DNA from 3 places in the Exiguobacterium sp. s189 genome. Region 3 is predicted to be linked to each of the others. Evidence: riboswitches for the same ligand, from Rfam matches in the RefSeq annotation. Region 3 holds a riboswitch; each other region holds the start of a gene.

Region 1 (5,469 bases), on a different contig from region 3:
CTTCAGGGTGGGAACCACCCGACGAGCTTGGTAAACAACCGTGGCTAATAAGAGCACGGTCTTCCCAAGAAGCTCCCACTTCAATTTGCAAAGCAAATAAGTGGCGAGTAGTTCACTCATTCTCCTCTTTTTTCAACTTGCGTTGTCTAATACGCCACATCATCGACGTTATAAACGCCGCCCATCCACCGAGTACAAGGATATAAATTGCCAAGAAAAACACAAATTCTCCATAGTCTTCGAGCTTTTCAAATGGATTTTGAATAATCATCGGTTCGGATAATATACCGACCATCATCAATGGAATGAAGAAAAGTAAGAAACGTTTCCAAAAGTAGTGTTTGTATGGTTGTGAGAATGTCTGCTCCATAATCGTACCTCCTCAATTGAATTACACTTATTTACATATATGATAGCATGTTCTCAATTAATGTTGGATGATTGGTCTTTATTTTTTAGGCAATTTCAATTGAAAAGAGGGTGGCCAATTTGTTCAGCCACCCTTCAGTCAATTCATTCACTCGTTACAGCCAGTTCTCCAGTCCCGAACGTCGCACTAAAAGCACGGCACCAAATCACTACGGTGCTATATTCTGACAGATCGATATCTGCCGGAACTAAATAGTTTTGGTTTCCTGTATTCCCTTTAAGTGCTCCAAGTCGAATCCCTTCGGTCGTCTCTTGTCCGGGTTTCATCAAATAGACGAATAAATCAGGTCCGTTTGTCGTCTCGAACTCTTCAAATCGAAGATACGTCCCGTCTTCTGCCTCGACGGAGCGAATCGTGCCGGTTGTCTCATAATTTTTCTCCCCGTCCATGAACACACCCGCTACTTCGGTTTGACTCGGTTGTGCTTCCGGTGTCTTTTCCTCTGTCTCTTCTTCTGGAGCAGGCGTCTCAACAGCTGTCGGTGGTAATCCTTCATCGACTGTCTCTGTCAAGAAAAGCGGTGAGATGAGCCACCAGGCGACGGCGATCACGGCTATGCCGATCACACCGATGATGAGTTTCGTACTTGTATTCATGTATGAGTCCTCCTTTTCGGATGTATGAACCATTATTAGCCTTTTCCCGATTATTGGGCTTATAAAAAGACGCGAATGCTAACATTCGCGCCTGATGACCGTTATACGGTTTCGGTCCAGTTCTCCTCAATGAACTCGTCACGTCCCGAGATGGCCCGGTCTTCTTTATAGTGTTTTGGATTCTTTTTGTGGTAATCCTGGTGATACTCTTCCGCTTCGAAGAATGTCGTCGCCGGAGTGATTTTTGTGACAATCGGTGCGGTGAAACGACCACTTGCAGCTAACACATCGCGACTCGCCTCAGCCGCGATTCGTTGTTCCTCCGTGTGATAGAAGATGGCTGGGGCATACTGAGGCCCACGGTCTTGAAATTGACCACCGTCATCGGTCGGGTCGGTCTGAATCCAATATAGCTCGAGGAGACGCTCATATGAGAACAGAGATGGGTCATATGTGATTTGAACGACTTCTAAATGACCAGTCGTTCCCGTTTTGACTTCTTCATACGTCGGATTGTCGACCTCTCCGCCCATATAGCCGGATACGATTCCTTCAATCCCTGGTAGTTCTTCAAAAGGTGTTACCATGCACCAAAAACAGCCACCTGCAAATGTTGCTTTTTCCATCTTGTCGTTCCCTCCAAATCGTATTTCAACAAAAAAGCGCTCACGTCGGATGACATGAGCGCTCTCGTCATATCGTCCAAGGTTTCCCTTGCTGGTCGTAGCACCTTGCCTGTGGCAGGTTGCTGTGAAGTCATGGAGCCAGATCTCTCGTTCACTCTTGATATCGATATGTAGTTGGTGAGAGCATCATACCACCCTCAAAATACTTTCGTCAATGATTCGGTTTTCGCTTCAGCTGAAAAATCGTCAAGACGATGATGAATCCAATCAACCCGATTGAAATGAACGGACCATAGGGCACATTTTCTCCGTATAACTGCAAGAAAAATAGACCGAAGACAGCGAGTAGCACGAATATGTAGGAGCGTGTCATAGGAACCTCCTGTTTTTTCTTAAGTGTAACAAGAACACATCGACTTGGCGATACGAAAAGGAAATCAGGCATAGAGCACGAATAAAGTGGGAGAGATAAAGGAGGAATGTAGGATGGAACAAATCCAATTACATGAACTGACGATTGAACGTGCACATCGTGGATATAAAGAAGGACAATTCACGGTACGAGACATAACAGCGTATTATCTTAGAAGGATTGCTGCATATAATGAGCGACTTCATGCCGTCATCCAGGTGAATCCGGACGCCCTGTTCGAGGCAGAGGCGGCAGACCGGGCCTATAAAAAAGGAGTACGCAAACCACTCCTCGGCATCCCCGTCTTAATTAAGGACAATATCGAGACAGCCGGTCTGATGCGTACGACAGCAGGTGCCGCCGCCATGCGACATCATTTTGCAGGTCGAGATGCCGAGCTCGTGAAACGATTGCGAGCTGACGGGGCAATCATTCTCGGAAAAGCGAACCTGTCCGAGTGGGCGAACTTTTTAACGGAAGATATGCCGAATGGTTGGAGTGCTGTTGGCGGACAAACGAAGAACCCTTATGGCAACCAATTAGATGTCGGGGGATCGAGTTCTGGATCGGCTTCGGCGGTTGCGGCGAACTTGACACTACTTGCCGTTGGATCTGAGACGAGCGGCTCGATTGTACACCCGAGTGTGCATAATAGTATCGTCGGAATCAAGCCGACCGTCGGCTTGATCAGTCGTTCAGGAATCATTCCAATCTCACGTTCTCAGGATACGGCTGGACCGATGGCGCGTACCCTTCGTGATGCGGTCGTTGCCTTGCAGACCATGTGTGGTGAAGATTCGGCTGATCCTGCGACATGGGAAACTCCAGTCGGACCGCCTTATGTGACATGTCTCGATGTCCGTCAAGCGGTCGGGATGCGTGTCGGATTTATCAAGCCAACTATTTCAGACGAAGAAGTCGGTTTGTATGAACAGGCACTTCGATTGTTGCGTCAAGCCGAGGTTGAACTCGTCGAGATCACGTTACCGAAACACGATGCATTAGAACAGGCAGATATTTTGTTTGATGAATTCAAGCTTGGGATTGAGGCGTACCTTGCGAACACAACTGTGCCATTTAAGACGCTTTCCGACTTGATCGAATGGAACGCGGACCACCCCGAATCGATTCCGCACGGGCAGACCATCTTTGAACAGTCAGATGCACGTTCAGGGCGTCTCATCGAAGCTAGTTATCTCGACCGTCGGATTGATGATGTTCATTTCGCAAAAGTGGACGGAATGGATGAGCTATTAAAAGGGCAAAAACTGGACGCAATCGTCCTGCCACATGACATGAACTATGACATGGCTGCGAAAGCAGGACACCCGACAATCACGATCCCTTATAAACGAAAAGAGAGTGGGGCCCCGTTCGGTCTATCGTTCACGGGAACGAGCTTTGCGGAACGAGATTTGATTCGTGTCGCTTATGCGTTCGAACAGTTCATCACACGACCGACGCCTCCAGATTATTCGTAAGTTGCACCCGTCTCTGACGTCCGCTACAATGGTACGTATGCGGATTAGAGAAAGGACAGGTTAGAATGAAATCATCTATATACGGGTTGACGTTCGATCAGCTCACAAACGAGTGCACGGAAGCAGGATATGGTGCCTTCCACGCACGTCAAGTCTGGGACTCGCTCTACATCGATCGAGTCAAATCGATGGACGCGCTGAACGTCCGTGACGAAGTACGCGATTACTTAACTGAGAAATATGTCATCTCGACACAAGAACTGTTCGTCAAACAAGAAGCGGGCGATGGAACGGTCAAATTCTTACTTAAATTGCATGATGGTCACTATATCGAGACGGTGCTCATGCGTCATAAATATGGTCGCTCGGTCTGTGTGACGACACAGGTCGGTTGTAACATCGGCTGCAGCTTCTGTGCGAGCGGCTTGTTGAAAAAGACACGTGATTTGACGGCTGGTGAGGTCGTCGAGCAGATCATGACTGTCCAACATTTCCTCGATGGAGAAGGAGAAGGGGACCGTGTCAGTCATATCGTCGTTATGGGAATCGGTGAACCGTTTGACAACTTCGATAACTTGGTCGACTTCTTGCGCGTCGTCAAAGATGAGCGTGGTCTTGCAATCGCCCCACGTAAAATCAACGTGTCGACGAGTGGTCTTGCGGACAAGATCTATAAGTTTGCGGACCTCGACTTACGCATCAATTTGGCGCTATCTCTGCATGCGCCAAACGATGAATTACGTACACGCATCATGAAAATCAACCGGGCGTTCCCGCTTGATAAACTCATGCCGTCGATTCGCTATTACGTCGAGAAGACGAATAAGCGAATCACATTCGAGTATATCCTGCTCTCGAAAGTGAACGATTTACCAGAACACGCGGAAGAACTTGCGGACTTGATTGAAGACATCAAGGACAAGTCTTACATCAACTTGATTCCGTACAATCCGGTCAACGAGCATATTCAATATGAGCGAAGCACACCGGAAGATATCATGGCGTTTTATGATATCTTGAAAAAGCGTGGCGTCAATACGGGTGTCCGTCTCGAACATGGCACAGACATCGATGCAGCTTGCGGTCAGCTCCGCAGTAAGCATATGAACGTCGAAGGCGCGAAGTAATCAAATGGCCTCTCCGAATTTTTCGGGGAGGCCATTCGCTTATCGTTTTTGTCCGACATATTGAATCACAGCTGATTCGCCGTGATGCAGTGTTCCTTCTTCTCGCCATACGACATTCTCGTTTAAGACGAGAGGAATGAAATTGTCTTCGAGTTGGTGGAACATCTCTTCGGTGTATAGAAGTGAGAGGTCTTTTGGTCCACCTGTCCCGTATGCGAGTTGATGTGTAGAGTACACTTCAGTCAGGAATACGCCACCAGGTCGTAGTGTTTTTTGAATACCGGCGAGCACCTTTTCTCTGACATGTGGAGGAAAGTGGCCGAAGATGCAGATAACTAGGTCATACGTTTCTTGCGACCAGACCGCTTCATTCAAGTCAATCTGCTTCGTCTGAAGGGAGACGCTTCGTGAAGTCGCCAAGCGCTTCGCTTTTTCGAGTCCTACTTTCGAAGCGTCCCACATCTCGACGTCGAAGCCGAGCGTGGCGAGCCAGACTGCGTTTCGCCCTTCCCCCTCAGCGATGGCCAATACATGTTTTCCTTCAATTTGATGAGACGTGATCCATTCGCGTAAAAACTCGTTCGGCTCTGTTCCATACACATAAGCCTCCGAGCTAAATCGTTCATCCCATTTAGACAAGACATTCACTTCCTCTCTACTTTTCTTTCACTATAGCAAATCGAACGGACGACGGTGAAAATCCATCACGATTTTCTGAATTCATGCATAGTCGAGATGGGAGAAGGGAATAGATTTCTGAACTAATGGATAGAGTGGAGGCTAAGTAATGAAGAGAG
Region 2 (5,469 bases), on a different contig from region 3:
CAATCCGTTCTACCGCTTCATCAATCTTCTGTTCAGACGATACGAGACCGAAACGGATGTGGTGCTCTCCCTCTGTTCCGAAGAAGTAGCCTGGTGTGACGGCGACTCCCGCCTCGTGGAGTAACTTTTTCGAGAACGATTTTGCATCCCCCTCAGGTACTTTCGCCCATACAAAGAACGAACCCTTCGGTGCCTCAATCTCCCACCCCGCCCGGCGTAATCCATTAATCAATCGGTTTCGTCTTGTTTCGTAAAGTGAGGCTAGGTCATCACGCAAGTCTCGCGGGGATTCTAACGCCACAATCGCTGCCTCTTGAATGGCTGAGAAGACAGACACGTGGACATGATCTTGATACGTGTTGATGGCTTCGATGATATCGGCATTCCCGACCGCGAACGCGACACGCCACCCCGACATATTGAACGCCTTCGACATCGTGTATACTTCAATTCCAATTTCTTTCGCACCATCTGCCTGAAGGAAGCTCGGGGGAACATAACCGTCGAACCCAATGCTTCCATAAGCGAAATCGTGGACGACCATCACATCATGCTTCTTCGCAAACGCGACGGTTTCTTCAAAGAATGCCGGCGTCGCAACAGCCCCAGTCGGATTGCTCGGGTAGTTCAAATACATGAGTTTCGCGTGGGACGGGTCGAGTGTTGAATAGTCCGGAAGAAAGCCATGTTCCTCTTTTAACGTCAAATCGATGATTTCCGCACCAGCCAGACGCGCCCCCGAGATGTAATCCGGGTAACCCGGGTTCGGGAGTAAAATCCCGTCACCCGGTTCGAGAAGACATTGTGGGAGTGTGATCAAACCTGATTTGCTACCGATCAAGATCGCGACTTCTCGTTCCGGATCGAGTTCGACACCATATTCACGAGAGTAAAATGATGCGACCGCTTCTTTCAATCGGGTCTGTCCTCGAAATGGACCGTATTGGTGTGTGGTCGGGTCCGTGATGGCACGTTCGAGCGCCTCACAGATTGGAGCGGGCGTCGGTAAATCGGGTGTCCCTTGCCCGAGTCGGATGACGCTCTTCCCGCTTGCCTCTACCGCTGCGACCTCTTCTGCTAATCCGACGAAGTGTTGCGTCGGTAAGGATTTTAATAATTGTGAACGTCTGTCTGCCATGATTCTTCCTCCTGATACGAAAAAACACCCCTTTCTGAGGAAAGGGGTGCTCAATACAGACGTATGTAGTCAACCACCTTCCCATCTCTCAAGGTCACCTTGCTGGAATTAGCACAGTATTTTGCAATCTGTTGCTGAAGCTTCATCGGGCCAGTCCCTCCGCTTCTCTTGATAGAAAGTGTTATTCGCTATGTAATTTTTGTATGTTCCTAAGTTAACCAGACATTTCCAACGGTGTCAAACATTTTTTCAAAGTGAACATCTATTGAATCCTTTTCAAAAAACATTCATAGTAAAAGAGTAGAAAAATTATATTTGTATGAGGGGATAGAGCATTGGAGCTTAATCGTCAACTTATTTGGAAACTCAGTGTGATCGGTCTGATTTTACTCGTCTTATGGCGGGTCATCAGTGAACCGGATACCATCTCACGTGTTTTGCAGTACACGTTTCAGTTACTGACCCCAATCATCATGGGGATTGCCATCGCTTTATTACTTAACACCGTACTCTCTTATATTGAAGAACGGTTCCATTTGAAGCGATATCAAGGTCTGCTCATCGTCTATATCACGTTTATCGGGATTTTAGCAATCTCGGTCGTCACGTTGTTCCCGCGGATCTACTCGAGTCTTTCATCACTCATCGAGGAGTTACCCGTCTACATCCGTCAAATCGATGCGTTCTTAGGTGATGTAAACAATTACCTGAAAGACTATAACGCGACGATCGCCCAGGCGATTGATTTTGCACGCTTCGAGGATCGTTATTCCGGATGGGTCGAGACGGCCGTCCTCTCTTCTGTCAGTTATGTCTCTAGTTTCACGATGACATTGATCAACTTCTTAATCGGGATTGTCATCTCCATCTATCTGTTAAAGGACAAAGAAGTCTTCGCTCGCATGTTCAAACGCCTTCTCTACGCGCTCTTACCAGTGGGCACTGCGAAGACGACAATCGATATCTTTCAGGAGATGGACTACATTTTTAAACGATACATCATCGGTAAATCACTCGATTGTCTGATCATCGGTGTTCTCGCTGTCATCGGACTCTTAATCATCGGGGCTCCATACGCGTTACTTCTTGGTGTCATCGTCGGTGTGCTCAATTTTATCCCATACGTCGGTCCGCTATTAGGGATGATTCCAGCGTTTATCATCACTTACTTTTATGATCCGTTCACCGCCGTATTGGTGCTCTTGTTCATCTTCTTGTTGCAACAATTTGACGGATTGTGGCTCGGACCGAAGATTTTGGGCGACAGCGTCGGAATCACTCCATTTTGGGTCATCACATCGATTATCATCGGAGGAAGTCTATTTGGTCTCGTCGGCATGTTTGTGAGTGTTCCGATTACGGCGATGATTCAAGTGGTCTTGTCTAGACTGATTGATTATCGTTTAAACCGAAAAAATTTAAATGAATTACTCTAAATCCTCCCACTAATTTGTTGACACATTGATGAAATGTGTCATACAGTTGAAGAGAAGAACAACAATTAACAGAAAGGAGAGGTTCCCATGTCAGTAGTATCTTCGAAACCATTCATTCAAGTTCATACTGATTGGCAGGCACCTCTTCGATTGATTCATATCTAAGATGCCTGCCTAACTAGGCATGCATAAACAACGTGGGACGTCGTATGCCTTCATGCATATGACGTCCCTTTTGTGTCTAAAATTAAATAAAGCAGGTGACCTGTATGTTTCAATCACTCAAGCAACTCGACCGCAACATTTGGATACGTTTCTTAGGAGAAACGATCACGGGAATCATGATGTTCATGATTGCCCCATTCTTAGTCCTTTATTATAGTGACCAGTTAGACAGCTATCTTCAAGTCGGAATCATCATGGCGACGGGACCGATCATGGCGCTCCTCGGCTCGATGATTGGGGGACGGCTTGCTGATCTATACGGACGCAAACCAATTATGATGATCGCCATCGTTGGTGACGCGCTCGCTCTCATCGGTTTTGCGTTCGCCGACTCGTTTTGGCCGTTGCTCTTACTCAATGCCATGCTCGGCTTGACCAATTCATTGTTCCACCCCGCTGCCAGTGCAATGGTCGCTGATGTCACGGAACCCGAGCACATGAACGAGGCGTTCGGTCTCTTACGAATGGGGCATAACATCGGAGCCGCATTCGGACCGCTTCTCGGGAGTGCGGTACTGTTCATCGACAGGGAGCTCATTTTCTTTGCGGCTGCTTTCATCTTTGGACTATATGCCCTCGTGCTTGGGGCATTTATTCACGAGTCGTTGCCGGAGTTCACGGAAGATGAGACCCCAAGCAACCGTGAAGTGTTGCGCGTATTCTATAACGACCGCGTGTTTCTGATCTTTATCTTTGCGGGTATATTCATATCAATGGGGTTCTCGGTCGTCGAAAGTATGTTGCCGCTCTTTTTGAAAGAGTCGCTCCCAACGTATACGGATCAACAAAACCCATTCCCTTACCTGTTGGCACTTAACGGGATCCTCGTCGTTCTTTTCCAGTTCCCGATTGCATCGAAGCTTGGGAATAAGCCTTTTGGGAAAGTCATGTTTGCTGGAGCTACCGTATTCGGGATTGGGATGATCTTGATTGCGATCGTCCCGAGAGCATTGTACGCACTTGATGTCCCTTATCTCCCGCTCGTCGGGATCTTACTCGCCGTCTACGCGTTTTACACGTTTGGTGAGATGATCATGTCTCCTGTCCAACAGACATTCATCGCCTTGATTGCGCCAGAGAACATGCGCGGTGCCTACAATGGTGCTGCGAGTGTCCAGTGGCTGATTGGCGGTGTGACGGCACCGATTATCTCGAGTGTCTTCTTCGATCATCGTGCCGGACATATCGCACTGATTTTGATCGGCGGCGCGAGTTGTCTGTCAGGTATTATTTACTGGCAACTCGGACGTCACGTTCAAGCGACAGAAGCAAAGCAAAAATCCGCGTAATCACTCATTGACCACACTCTCTGTTTTTTAGAAAGTGTGGTCTTTTCATTCTTTTCATTCTTATTAAAATTTGAAATTATCATTCAATTCACTTTACAATCATAATAATCCTTTTTATGATAAAACGGTTAAGGAGGGATCTTTCATGGAAAGGATCGATAAACAGACAATCGTGGACAGTGTTCCACAAAAAGGCTTCTTCGGACAACCGAAAGGGTTGTTCACACTATTCTTCACAGAGTTTTGGGAACGTTTCTCGTACTATGGCATGCGGGCTATCCTCGTATTCTATATGTACTATGAGGTTTCTGAAGGTGGACTCGGGCTCGACCGCAACGTTGCGCTCTCCATCATGTCCGTCTATGGTGCGCTCGTTTATATGTCAGGAGTCATTGGGGGATGGCTTGCGGACAGAGTATTCGGGACGTCACGCGCAGTCTTCTACGGTGGTGTGTTCATCATGCTCGGGCACATCGTCCTCTCGATTCCAGGTAGCGTCGTCTTCTTATTCATCTCAATGGCATTGATTGTCATTGGTACAGGTCTATTGAAACCGAACGTATCAAGCATTGTCGGAGATATGTATAGCGAAACGGATCGCCGTCGCGACGCTGGATTCAGTATCTTTTACATGGGTATCAACTTGGGCGCATTCATTTCGCCTCTTATCGTTGGACAAGTACAAAAAGACTACGGTTTCCATTGGGGCTTTGCCCTTGCAGCAATCGGGATGTTCGTCGGACTCGTTGTCTTCGTATTGACACGTAAGACGAACCTTGGACTTGCTGGTTCATATGTACCGAACCCGTTGTCTCCGGACGAGAAGAAGAAAACGATTCGAATCGTCAGTCTCGTCACAATCGGAATCGCTGTCTTACTTGCCATCTTGATCCCGCTCGGTTGGTTCACGATCAACACGTTCATCACGCTCGTTGGAGTGTTCGGGATTGCGATTCCGACGATTTACTTTATCATCATGTATCGTAGTCCGAAAACGACAGAGGTCGAGCGTTCGCGCATCATCGCCTACATCCCGCTCTTCATCGCCTCAGTCATGTTCTGGGCAATTCAAGAACAAGGGGCAACGATCCTTGCGAGTTATGCCGATACACGGACTGACCTTGAATTCTTCGGATTTACATTGTCACCAGCATGGTTCCAGTCGTTGAACCCGCTCTTTATCATTTTGCTCGCACCGGTATTCGCTTGGTTGTGGGTTCGCCTTGGTGACCGTGAGCCGAGTATCCCGACGAAATTCGCTTTCGGGATCTTGTTTGCAGGGGTCAGTTTCTTGGTCATCCTACTCCCTGCTTACTTCAGCGGTCCGGATACCCTCGTCAACCCACTCTGGCTCGTCTTGAGTTACTTCATCGTCGTCTTG
Region 3 (5,469 bases):
GTTCGAATTAATGCTGCATCTTCTGGAACTGCTTCCCTCATGTTCATGACAGCTTCCCCCTTTTGGCCAATCTATTTGTATCATTCCCTATCGTCACGTTTTTATCCTGCCATTCGTTTCTTTTTCGTGACGATTCATAAGAAAACGTTATGTCAGCAATCGACTAGGGTATAACACTATCAATGCCAATCACATGAAGGAGTGGAACAACATGGAACCAAAATTAGAGCATGATCCGAAAGTCGAACAAACAGAGAAACCGAACCGTCAATTTGACCAAATGGATGCAGGAGGTCCAAAAATCAGCGTTGTGACCGGGATGTTACTCGGTGCCCTCGTCGGTGGTCTCCTCGCCTTACTTAGCTCTTCGAATCGGGAGCAGACGAAACAATCGCTTACGAATGCAAAATCTTCGGTCGGAGGCATGGTGAATGAAGTCAAACAAGACCCAGCCGGGAAGGCATCTCAAGTGATCGAACAAGTGAAGACCGCTTCTGGCAAGATTCAGGAAGTCTCCACAGACGTCCAAAACGTATATGAAAAAGTGGTCGGAGAAGTCGATACGGTCAAAGAAGACGTCAATAAAATCGTCGAGACGGCCCAAGAAGCTAAATCTGATTTACAAGACATCGGTGAAAAAGTCGTCGAAGCGAAGGATACTGCGCTTGGACAAGAAACCACTTCAACTGATTCGTCATCGAATGACAATAAACAGACACCACCAACGACTTGAACCTAAAAAAAACGACCTTTCCGCGGAAAGGTCGTTTTTGTTGATTACGCGAAACGCTTCGCGCCTTCTTCAAGAACTGCTGCTTTATCTGTTTGCTCCCATGGGAGTTCGATATCTGTACGACCGAAGTGACCGTAAGCTGCTGTTTGCTTGTAGATCGGACGGCGAAGGTCAAGCATCTTGATGATGCCTGCTGGACGGAGGTCGAAGTTCTCACGAACGAGTTCAACGAGCTCTGTTTCGCTCAATTTACCAGTGCCGAACGTGTCGACTGCGATTGATACCGGGTGTGCTACCCCAATCGCGTAAGCGAGTTGAACTTCTGCTTTATCCGCAAGTCCTGCTGCAACGATGTTTTTCGCTACATAACGAGCTGCGTATGCTGCTGAACGGTCAACTTTTGTAGGATCTTTACCAGAGAATGCGCCACCGCCGTGACGAGCGTATCCACCGTACGTGTCGACGATGATTTTACGTCCTGTAAGACCTGCATCTCCTTGTGGTCCACCGATTACGAAGCGACCAGTCGGGTTGATGAAGTATTTTGTTTCAGCATCGATGAGTTCAGCCGGGATGACTGCTTCGATGACATACTTTTTCAAGTCTTCTTGAATTTGCTCGAGTGTGATCTCTTCTGCGTGTTGTGTCGAGATAACAATCGTGTCGATGCGAACAGGGTTGTTGTCCTCATCGTACTCAACCGTTACTTGCGTCTTACCATCCGGACGGAGGTAATCAAGCGTACCGTTCTTACGAACTTCAGCAAGACGACGTGATAATTTGTGCGCCAATGAGATTGGAAGCGGCATGAGTTCAGGTGTCTCGTTTGTCGCGTATCCGAACATGAGACCTTGGTCACCTGCTCCGATTGCATCGAGTTCCTCTTCAGTCATCTGACCTTCACGTGCTTCGAGAGCTTGGTCAACACCTTGCGCGATGTCTACTGATTGCTCGTCAATCGACGTCAAGACTGCACATGTTTCTGCATCGAAACCATATTTCGCACGTGTGTATCCGATTTCACGGATTGTTTCACGGACAACTTTCGGGATATCCACGTAAGTTGACGTTGTGATTTCACCAGCTACGAGTACAAGACCCGTTGTGACAGACGTTTCTGCCGCAACACGGGCATTCGGGTCTTCCGCTAAAATGGCATCCAAAATCGAGTCAGAGATCTGATCACAAATTTTATCTGGATGTCCTTCAGTAACCGACTCTGAAGTAAAAAGTCGACGGTTCAATTTTGACATTCAAAAAACCTCCTATAATAAGGGTGATATGTGGACGGTACTCGTTCCCCTTACGCGTTGCTTTGGGACGGTAATGAAAAAAACCTCCCCCGATGACATACATGGGGAAAGGTTGAATCGTTCTTCCTTACCCTCTTATCGTTCGAAGCTAATGGCTTCGCTTCAGGATAGCACCTTTTCCGCACAAGACTTCATGTCGGACGGTTGCTGGGCTTCGTAGGGCCTTGTTCCCTCCACCGCTCAGAATAAGAGTATCCGTTACGAAAACCATCATATAAATGACGCTCGATTATGTCAAGGGAATCGGACGAATTCGTTAAAGTTTTCACTGACTTGCAAAACATTTCTGTTTGTGAATCGTCAAACATTTTTTTAATTCGTTTCTGTTTTTTAACACCTTGTGATAAGAGAATGTGATAAACTGTCTTTGTAAGAAAGCGCTTACTTAGAGAGAAGAAACGCTTGTGTTTAATTAGTGTGTCACATATAATTAAAAATGTCATACTGATTAATCGTAATCGCGGAAGTATGCGGATTTCATCCACATCTATTTAGGGGAAAGGTGGGATTCAGGATGGCGACAACGCTCCTGAAAATCGAAGAATTAATTAATGGTGCCGACATGAAACGGAACTTGACGGTTCCAGAACTGGTGGAAGAAGCCATCCAAAATGGTGAAGGTGTACTGACAAAAGACGGGGCTTTATCTGTCAGCACCGGTGCTTTTACCGGACGGTCACCGAAAGACAAATTCGTCGTACAAGATGAAGTCAGCAACAACCTTGTCGATTGGGGAAAAGTGAACCAACCGATCGCGGAAGAGAAGTTTTCAGCACTTCTTGACAAAGTACTCACCCATTTAGAAAAGAAAGACAAACTTTATTACCTCGAAGCGTCTGCTGGTGCCGATGAGCACTACACGTTACCGGTTCGTGCCATTACGGAATATGCATGGCATAGTCTGTTCGCAAAACAGCTGTTTTTACGCGAATGGCCAACGAAAGGTGCGTTCGATCCGTTCACTGTTATTTATGCACCGAGTTATAAAGCAGATCCTACAGTGGATGGCACGAACTCAGAGACGTTCATTCTCGTTTCATTCGCCAAGCGCACGATTCTGATCGGGGGAACAGAATACGGTGGCGAAATTAAAAAATCAATCTTCTCCGTCATGAACTTCTTGTTACCTGAGCAAAACGTCTTATCGATGCACTGTTCGGCAAACGTCAACGATGCAAACGAAACGGCACTCTTCTTCGGGTTGTCGGGAACTGGGAAGACGACACTTTCAGCTGATCCACAGCGCCACTTAATCGGAGACGATGAGCACGGATGGTCACCGGATGGGGTCTTCAACATTGAAGGCGGTTGCTACGCGAAGACGATCAACTTGTCGCGTGAGAACGAACCACAAATCTATGATGCAATCCGTTTCGGTTCATTGATTGAAAACGTCGTATTGAATGAAGATCGTACGCCGGACTACAAGAACATCTCCTTGACTGAAAATACGCGTGCGGCATATCCAATCGAATTCATCGACAACGCGATGCTCCCATCACGTGCCGGTCATCCAAATACGATCGTCTTCTTGACGGCCGATGCGTATGGTGTCTTGCCACCGATCAGCAAACTGACGAAAGAACAGGCGATGTATCACTTCTTGTCTGGTTATACGTCTAAGCTTGCTGGGACAGAGCGTGGTGTCACAGAACCACAAGCGACGTTCTCGACTTGCTTCGGTTCACCGTTCCTTCCGCTCGCTCCTGAGCGTTATGCGGATATGCTCGGTAAATTGATTGAAGAGCACGATGTAGATGTCTATCTTGTCAACACGGGCTGGACAGGTGGAGCATACGGCGAAGGTTCGCGTATGAAACTCGCCTATACGCGCGCGATGGTCAATGCTGCCGTCAACGGCCAGCTCCGTGATGTCGAAACGATGAAACATGACATTTTCAATGTCGAGATTCCTGTAGCCATCGATGGTGTACCGAGCGACGTGCTCAATCCGCGAGATACGTGGAGCGACCCAGCTCGTTACGACGTCGAGGCAAAAGCGCTCGCCATGAAATTTAAAGAAAACTTCAATCGCTTCACGAAAGCAAGTGAGTCCGTCATCGCAGCCGGACCACTCGTTATCTAACACAAAAGCACTGACTCGATTTTTTTTATCGAGTCAGTGCTTTTTCCTGTCGCAACATCCAATCCATCGCTTGTTCGGTCGTCTCCCATTTATCCCAAAACGGGAGCTGGTGACCGAACGGGAGCACCCAAAACTCTGCCTGTTCCCCTAATTTCTCGGCGACGGCTGTCGCATGACGTAAGCGAACTTGTTCATCGTCCGTACCGTGGATGAGCAGTGTCGGGGCGACCCATTCCTTGTAAAGCGGAGAACGGTCGACATACGCAGATTCTGCAGACTCGGGGTCCCCACCCGTCATCCGACGTAACATCTTCCGCATCGAACGCTGTTCTTCATACGTCCACTCGAGATTTGTCACGCCAGCCCATGAAGTAACCGTCGTGACCGGTCGTTCGGAAGCGAGCGAGAGGGCCATCATGCCCCCTCTTGAAAAGCCGAGGACGTGAACCGGTCGTCCACTCATGTGGACACGGTCGAATAGCGAGAGCACGTCCTCTAAGTCTTCTCCTCCAAAGTCTTCTTTTCCCGTCCCGCCGTGATTGCCACGATAGACCGGGGCGACGACATGAAAGCCCCGCGATGCAAACTGCATGAGACGTGGTAAACGGACATCCCCGATTCGAGCCGTTCCTCCTCGTAAGTACATCAACACTTGGCCGTTTGAACGTTTCGGCTCAATCGAATACGCCACGACCTCTTCCCCATCTGTCGTCGTATACCATCCTCGTGTCACTCGGTAACCCGCATAAGGTGGTAACACATCGATTCGGTCAAACCAGTTTTTGATCATAAAGAACCCTCATCGTTTCCGGTAGGACACGGTCTTTCATCATGAAGCTGTAGCGTGGATTGCGCAATAAGTTATCCGGCAAGGCATCGATCAGGACAGCCCCATCTGTCTCGTCAATGGCAGGATGATCCTCGAATCGCTCAATCTCCGCATAATAAATGTTTTTGATGACCGTATCGCCTCTACCTAGCACACGGTACTGTCCCAAATATCGTAATGTTTTGACGACGCCACCGGTCTCTTCATATACTTCCCGGATGGCGGCATCGTCCTCGTGTTCTCCTGGCTCGACTTTCCCACCTGGAAACTCGAGTCCGCGCTGTTTATGCTTCGTCAATACCCACTTGTCTTCATATCGGGCGACGACCCAGACGTGGAGCGGCGTGTCTGAGAACGGATAATGGGTGAAGCTTAACTCGACTTGATTATGATAGTAATCCTTGAATGTCTTCATAGTCCATCCCTTTCTTTCCCCTGTCTACTCTCACTTTACCTTGTCTTCACCCAGTTTCAAACAAAAAAATCGGTCCGACACGCGGACCGATTC

The links. A riboswitch is a leader RNA that binds a small molecule or an ion and turns the genes downstream of it on or off. The one in region 3 is predicted to bind S-adenosylmethionine.
Region 1: it holds a riboswitch for S-adenosylmethionine, as region 3 does, so the genes downstream of both, msrA (peptide-methionine (S)-S-oxide reductase MsrA) here and metK (methionine adenosyltransferase) in region 3, are expected to answer to the same signal.
Region 2: it holds a riboswitch for S-adenosylmethionine, as region 3 does, so the genes downstream of both, KNO99_RS12245 (aminotransferase class I/II-fold pyridoxal phosphate-dependent enzyme) here and metK (methionine adenosyltransferase) in region 3, are expected to answer to the same signal.

The regions. Positions count from the first base shown of each region.
Region 1 covers NZ_JACSKM010000010.1:52-5,520, forward strand. The annotation lists gene KNO99_RS11990 (hypothetical protein) at 113-370, opposite strand; gene KNO99_RS11995 (DM13 domain-containing protein) at 514-1,026, opposite strand; gene msrA (peptide-methionine (S)-S-oxide reductase MsrA) at 1,128-1,652, opposite strand; SAM riboswitch class I at 1,720-1,819, opposite strand; gene KNO99_RS12005 (hypothetical protein) at 1,864-2,025, opposite strand; gene KNO99_RS12010 (amidase family protein) at 2,139-3,545, shown strand; gene rlmN (dual-specificity RNA methyltransferase RlmN) at 3,611-4,672, shown strand; gene KNO99_RS12020 (class I SAM-dependent methyltransferase) at 4,712-5,311, opposite strand; gene KNO99_RS12025 (SMP-30/gluconolactonase/LRE family protein) at 5,460-5,469, shown strand, end outside.
Region 2 covers NZ_JACSKM010000010.1:42,319-47,787, reverse strand. The annotation lists gene KNO99_RS12245 (aminotransferase class I/II-fold pyridoxal phosphate-dependent enzyme) at 1-1,138, opposite strand, end outside; SAM riboswitch class I at 1,217-1,316, opposite strand; gene KNO99_RS12240 (AI-2E family transporter) at 1,474-2,574, shown strand; gene KNO99_RS12235 (MDR family MFS transporter) at 2,844-4,088, shown strand; gene KNO99_RS12230 (peptide MFS transporter) at 4,234-5,469, shown strand, end outside.
Region 3 covers NZ_JACSKM010000003.1:265,817-271,285, reverse strand. The annotation lists gene KNO99_RS06065 (GNAT family N-acetyltransferase) at 1-47, opposite strand, end outside; gene KNO99_RS06060 (hypothetical protein) at 212-733, shown strand; gene metK (methionine adenosyltransferase) at 778-1,986, opposite strand; SAM riboswitch class I at 2,119-2,238, opposite strand; gene pckA (phosphoenolpyruvate carboxykinase (ATP)) at 2,561-4,132, shown strand; gene KNO99_RS06045 (alpha/beta hydrolase family protein) at 4,158-4,922, opposite strand; gene ytkD (RNA deprotection pyrophosphohydrolase) at 4,903-5,376, opposite strand.